Azospira inquinata: one gene and its partner. The protein of the gene in region 1 interacts with the protein of each later gene in a pairwise test. Links are inferred from orthologs where the notes say so. Each region holds a gene or a part of one and is shown in the gene's direction. Other genes may lie near its edges. The genes, in order: ndk and Azoinq_RS07355.

Region 1 (3,294 bases):
TTGTGCCTAGGGATATCCACAGTTTTCCCGGATCTATTCCTTTTGGCAGAATGAAGCCCAATTAATCCGGGGTCGGAAGCGATGATGGGGTGGATGGGAAAAATCCTGTGGGGAATGCTGCTGTGCCTGGGAAGCCTGGGGGCTACGGCCTGGGGGCAGCCCCAGATCATTATTAAATTCAGCCATGTGGTGGCGCCGGACACCCCCAAGGGCAAGGCGGCGGAATACTTTAAGTGGCGGGCGGAAACCCTGACCCGGGGCCGGGTACGGGTGGATGTGTATCCCAACAGCCAGCTTTACAAGGACAAGGAAGAACTGGAAGCCCTCCAGCTGGGGGCGGTGCAGATGCTGGCTCCCTCCCTGGCCAAATTCGGGCCCCTGGGTATCCGGGAATTCGAGGTCTTTGACTTGCCCTATATTTTCGATAACTACGACATGCTGCACCGGATTACCCAGGGGTCCGTGGGGCGGGAACTGCTGGATAAGCTGGACGCCAAGGGCATCAAAGGCTTGGCTTTCTGGGACAACGGTTTCAAGTCCTTTTCCGCCAATACCCCCATCCATCTGCCCGGGGACCTGAAGGGCAAGCGCCTGCGCATCCAATCTTCCAAGGTGCTGGATGAGGAAATCCGGGCTCTGGGGGGGCGTCCCCAGGTGATGCCGTTTTCCGAGGTTTACCCGGCCCTCAAGGCCGGGGTGATCGACGGGACGGAAAACCCAGTTTCCAATTTCTACACCCAGAAAATGTATCTGGTGCAGCCCTATCTGTCCCTCACCGACCACGGCTATCTGGGCTATGCGGTGATCGTGAACAAGCGCTTTTGGGATGAATTGCCCGCTGATGTGCGCAGCGCCCTGGAACAGGCGGTGCGGGATTCCACTCTCTACGCCAACCGGATCGCCAAGGAAGAAAACGACCGGGCCCTGGAGGCGGTGCGGCGCAGCGGCAAGACCCACATCTATCAGCCCAACGCCCGGGAGCGGGCCGCTTTCAAACAGGCCCTGATTCCGGTACATGCCCGCATGGCTGCCCGGATCGGGCCGGACCTGATTCGGGCCATTTATCGGGAGACCGGCTTCAAGGCCAATTAACGCTTCTCCCTTAAAAGTTGCCGCCTGCGCTCACTGGACGCGCACCGGGTTATTCACCGGTGCGCGTTTTTTTATGGCCGGGTGCTGGGCTGGCGGGCTTCCCCGGCCCCTGGCCCGGCCCAGGACAAGCGGATAGCCTGCGGCTTTCCATGAAGGTCTGGTAAAATATAAAGTTATTCTCAAACCCAGCTATTGACGGAGTAAAAATGGCTATCGAACGCACCCTTTCCATCATCAAACCCGACGCCGTTGCCAAGAACGTGATCGGCCAAATCTATTCCCGTTTTGAAGGCGCTGGTCTGAAGGTCATCGCCGCCAAGATGGCTTGGCTGTCCGCCGAAGAAGCTGGCAAGTTTTACGCCGTGCACAAAGAACGTCCCTTCTTCAAGGATCTGGTTTCCTTCATGATCTCCGGCCCGGTGATGATCCAGGTGCTGGAAGGGGAAGGCGCCATTGCCAAGAATCGGGAACTGATGGGCGCCACCGATCCGAAGAAGGCCGATGCGGGTACCATCCGCGCTGATTTCGCCGAATCCATCGACGCCAATGCGGTGCACGGTTCCGATGCCCCGGAAACCGCCAAGGTGGAAATCTCCTTCTTCTTCCCCGAAATGAACGTCTACTCCCGCTAAGCCGTCCATGACCGTCAATCTGCTCGATTTCGATCCCCAGGGCTTGGAAGCCTGGTTCGCCTCCCGAGGGGAAAAGCCCTTCCGGGCGCGCCAGGTGCTGCGCTGGATGCATCGTTTCGGGCAGAGTGACTTTGACGCCATGACCGATCTGGCCAAGAGTCTGCGGGAAAAACTCAAGGCCGAAGCGGAAGTGCGTCCCCCCGCCGTCCGCAGCGACAAGCTGTCGGACGACGGCACCCGCAAATTTCTGTTTGACGTGGGCAACGGTAACGCGGTGGAAACCGTGTTTATCCCGGAAGATGACCGGGGCACCCTGTGCGTATCCACCCAGGCGGGTTGCGCCCTGGACTGCGCTTTTTGCTCCACGGGCAAGCAAGGCTTCAACCGCAATCTGGAAGTGTCGGAAATCATCGGCCAGCTCTGGCAGGCCAATCGGGCTCTGGGCGGCTTCGCCCCGGACGCCAAGGACGAGCGGAAAATCAGCAATGTGGTGCTCATGGGCATGGGGGAACCCCTGGCCAATTTTGAGCACACCGTGGCGGCCCTGCGCCTGATGCTGGATGATAACGCCTACGGCCTGTCCCGGCGCCGGGTTACCGTCTCCACCTCCGGGGTGGTGCCGGCCATGGACCGGCTGCGGGAAGAATGCCCGGTGGCCCTGGCGGTTTCCCTCCATGCGCCCAACGATGAATTACGGGATCGGCTGGTGCCGATCAATCAGAAATACCCCCTGGTGGAACTGATGGCGGCCTGTCGTCGTTATCTGGAAAAAGCCCCCCGGGATTTCATTACCTTCGAATACGTCATGCTGGACGGGATCAATGATTCCGATCAGCATGCCCGGCAACTGTTGGACTTGACGTGCAAGGTGCCGTGCAAGTTCAATCTCATCCCATTCAACCCCTTTCCGGGATCTCCTTTCCGCCGCTCTCCCGCGCCCCGTATCCGCCGCTTTGCCGATATTTTGATTCAGGCCGGAATTGTCACCACTACCCGGAAAACCCGGGGCGACGATATCGATGCGGCCTGCGGTCAACTGGCCGGGCAGGTCAAGGATAAGACGCGACGGACGGCGGGGCGGCTGATTCCCATCGCCGAGGTTCGTCCATGAAACGCTTTGCGCTGTTCCTGTTCGCTGCTTTTGGCGTCTTCTGGCTGGGCGGTTGCGGTAGCACTCCCCTGGCCCAGGCTGCTTCCCTGATTCCTGCGGTAACGTCCGATGGGGCTAGCCCCACGCCGGGGCCTTCGGTGGGAGAACCGGCCAAACGGGCCAAGGTGCATACGGAACTGGCGGCCCTCTACTTCCAGGACGGCAACATGGCGGTGGCCCTGGATGAACTGAACAAGGCGACCCAGGCCGATTCCGGCTACGCGCCCGCCTACAACATGCTGGGCTTGGTGCATATGGATCTCCACGAAAACGGGGAAGCGGAACAGAATTTCCGCCGGGCCCTGTCTTTGACCCCCAATGCGCCGGAAGTGAATAACAATTTCGGCTGGTTTCTTTGCCAGAACGGCCGGGAGAAAGAATCCATCGCCTATTTCCTGGCGGCGGTAAAAGACCCCTTGT
Region 2 (3,022 bases), 1.2 Mb from region 1 along the record:
TGGGGCGGCCGCATGGCCTCCACCCCGTCCCGCACGGCGCCCCAATCCTGGGCCCGCAAGGCGGCCCGCACGCGCCAAGCCTGGGGCTCGTCGCTCAACACCCCGTCCCCGGCCCGCTTATACCAATTGAGGGCATCGCCAAAATGGCGGGAAGCGGCCTGCCAGGCCACCTCGCCCCAAATCCAGTGCAGGTCGTTGGCCTGGAACTGGTCCTGGAGCTTTTCCAGCCGGTCCTTGGCCACCGCCGGGTCATTGCGGGCTACCCGTTGCAGGGCCAGGAGGGCCAATTCCCGCACCTGCCGGTTGGCGGCAAAGCTGGGGGGCAGCTGGTAGAGCCAGACCAGGGGCTTATCCACCACCTGGGCATAGGTCCGGCTGTCCGGGGCCTGGGAGACGGGCAGATACTGGACCGTATTCCAGGCCTGGGCCGTTTTGTTGGCTTCAAACTGGAGATGGATGCGGTCCCAGACATCGGCGGCCAGCACCCGCTTGTTCAGCACCAGGGCTTCCAGCACCGGCACACAGGGCGGGGGCGGGTCCATCAGGCTGCGCCAGAGGGGCAAGGCCTCATCCAGGGCCCGACCATCGCCCCGCTGAATGCGTCCCTGCAAGGCGTAGCAGGCTAAATCCTGGTCCGGCTGGGAAACCTTGGGATATTCGGCGTCGAATTCCTGCCAGCGTTGCTGCTTGGCCAGGAAGCGCAGCCAATCGCCCCGCAGCTTTTCCGCCAGGTAGGTTTTGTCCTGCCGGTTGAGAAAATCCGCGATGGCCGCCGGATCGGTCTGATCCAGGTGAATGCGCAGCCGGTAATAATCCACATAGGGCCCCAGATCGGAGCCCTGGAGTTCGGGAGCCAGGCGTTCCAGCCGGGCCGCATCCCCGGCCCGGAAAGCGTCACGGGCGAGGAGAAAGCGGTCATCCGTATAGGCGGAAGCCAGGGAGGAACAGGCCCACAGGCCGATCCACAGAAGTTTGCCGAGCCCGGCACGCCAGGGAGCCAGGGGGGCGGAAAAGCGGGAGGAGGAAAAGGGGGAGAACATCGTGTGTGATAAGCTGGACGCCAGGACTACAGCATTCGCAGCATAGCACATGAGCGCCGCCCCTTCCTCCCCGGCCCCCGCCGGCCCCCACTCCCTTTCCTGCCGCAGCGCCCTGCGCCGGCAGCTGGTGGCCGCCCGTCTGGCCCTGGCCCCGGAACAGGTGGCCGCCCTTTCCCAGGCCATCTGCGCCCACCTGCTGGCGGGCTTTCCCCAACTGGCCCAGCAGGTAGTGGGCTTTTGCTGGCCGGTCCATAACGAACCGGACCTGCGCCCCGCCCTGGTGGACCTGGCCCGCCGGGGCGCCACCCCGGCCCTGCCGGTGGTGGTGAAAAACGCCGCCCCCCTGGCCTTTCGCCCCTGGACCCCGGATACCCCCCTGACCCCGGACCGCTACGGCATTCCCACCCCGGCCACCGGGGACTGGGTCGTCCCCAGCGTCCTGCTGCTGCCGGTTAATGGGGTGGATGAAAAAGGCTACCGGCTGGGTTATGGGGGCGGCTACTTTGACCGCACCCTGGCCGCCCTGGCCCCCCGCCCCCTGGCTATCGGCGTGGGTTTTGAACAGGCCCGGGTGGCGGATATTCGCCCGGAAGCCCACGACATGCCCCTGGACGCCCTGGTAACGGAAGCGGGCATTTTCCGCTTTTCCCCGCCCCAGGCCTGAGCCCGGCGGCCCCCACCCACCCCTGCGACAATCCGCCGCATTCCGGGCCCGGCCCCGGGAGGGGAACAATCCCCCCTTTCCTTTTTTCCGGACCCAGCCATGCCCCTACCCCATTCCCCCCTGTCCGTGCTGGCAGGAGCCCTGCTCCTGGCCCTGAGCGCCCTCCCCTCCCTGGCGGCCGGAGCCAGCGAAAGTCCCGCCGCCCCCACCGGGGTCAGGGAACGGCTGGAACAGATCAGGGAAAACGCCCGTCAGGACCCGGCAGCAACGGCCCGAGCCCTGGCCGCCATGGCCGGGGAGCCCCAGACTACGGCGGATCGGGCCACCTGGCTGCGCCTTTCCCGGGAAGCGGCGGTGCGCAACGGGGACCGGACCACCCTGGAGGCCCTGAAGAACGGCACGGACCCTTTTTCCCTGAGAGCCCTGGCCCATGTTCTAGCAGCCAACGGCTATCTGGATGAGGGCAATTTTGCCGCCGCCCGGCAGGAACTGGCCCAGGTCCAGCCCCTAGAGGCCATCAATACCCGGGATCAGCGCCGCTATTGGGCCCTCCGGGCCCGGCTCGCCCAGCTGGAAGGCCGGGAAGGGGAAGAGCGGGAGGCCCTGGAGCACATCGTCCATGAGCTGGCCCACTGGACCTCGGCAGAGTGCCAGTCCTGCCACAACGATCCCAAACAGCCCCAGGCCATCCCGGCCCTAGATTTAACCCATTTCTGGTTCGGCCAACGCCTGGTTCTGCTGATGCAGCGCCAGGGGGACGCCCTCCGGGTACAGCGCCAAGCGGAACAACGGCTGGCAGCCGACCCTAAGGACCTGGACGCCCGCATTCTGCGGGGCTACGCCCTCCTGGCCCAGCATCGGCCGCGGGAAGCAGAGCAATGCTTCCGGGCCATTCCCTGGGCCGCCTTCCCGGATCGGCCGGGCACCCCTCCCCGCATGATGTTTCTCTGGCCCTAGGCGCCGGGGCCCGGAAAAGGCCCAGGGAAGAGGCTCCCAAGGAAACCGGGGCCCCTTGACCCCCGACCCGTCTAGCCGCCCCGACCCGGGCCCCCGGTTTTTCCCCGGAGGCCCGGGGCCCTACCCGCCTACAGGGACAACCGCCAGGTCAGCATGACGCTGCGGGGCTCCCCGTAGGTGTTGTAGGTATTGGAACCGCCAATCCGGGCAAAATAGGACCGGTCGAACAGATTTTTCACATTCAGGGAAACGCTGGATTTGGGGGTAAAACGGTAGCCCAGGCGGGCATCCACCACCCCGTAGCCCCCCTGTTCCCGGGACGCGCTGCTGCCGTTCCCGGCAAAGCGGCTCATGGCATTCA

The links.
Region 2: the proteins of ndk (region 1) and Azoinq_RS07355 interact in binary tests that used the Escherichia coli proteins (3 or more experiments, as listed by UniProt). The link is inferred for Azospira inquinata from one-to-one orthologs.

The regions. Positions count from the first base shown.
Region 1 is NZ_CP064782.1:2,829,444-2,832,737, forward strand. Bases 32-3,011 are described here. They hold ndk (nucleoside-diphosphate kinase), read left to right. Parts: upstream 32-1,298; coding sequence 1,299-1,724; downstream 1,725-3,011. Other genes in these bases: Azoinq_RS12845 (TRAP transporter substrate-binding protein), read left to right, coding at 115-1,092; rlmN (23S rRNA (adenine(2503)-C(2))-methyltransferase RlmN), read left to right, coding at 1,732-2,835; pilW (type IV pilus biogenesis/stability protein PilW), read left to right, coding at 2,832-3,011. In the rest of the region: more of pilW, read left to right, coding at 3,012-3,294. UniProt on the Escherichia coli protein: Major role in the synthesis of nucleoside triphosphates other than ATP. The ATP gamma phosphate is transferred to the NDP beta phosphate via a ping-pong mechanism, using a phosphorylated active-site intermediate.
Region 2 is NZ_CP064782.1:1,615,395-1,618,416, reverse strand. Bases 189-2,896 are described here. They hold Azoinq_RS07355 (5-formyltetrahydrofolate cyclo-ligase), read left to right. Parts: upstream 189-1,089; coding sequence 1,090-1,704; downstream 1,705-2,896. Other genes in these bases: Azoinq_RS07345 (TonB-dependent siderophore receptor), read right to left, coding at 2,790-2,896; Azoinq_RS07350 (tetratricopeptide repeat protein), read left to right, coding at 1,804-2,661; Azoinq_RS07360 (lytic transglycosylase domain-containing protein), read right to left, coding at 189-1,040. Outside these bases: more of Azoinq_RS07360, read right to left, coding at 1-188; more of Azoinq_RS07345, read right to left, coding at 2,897-3,022. UniProt on the Escherichia coli protein: Involved in the removal of 5-formyltetrahydrofolate.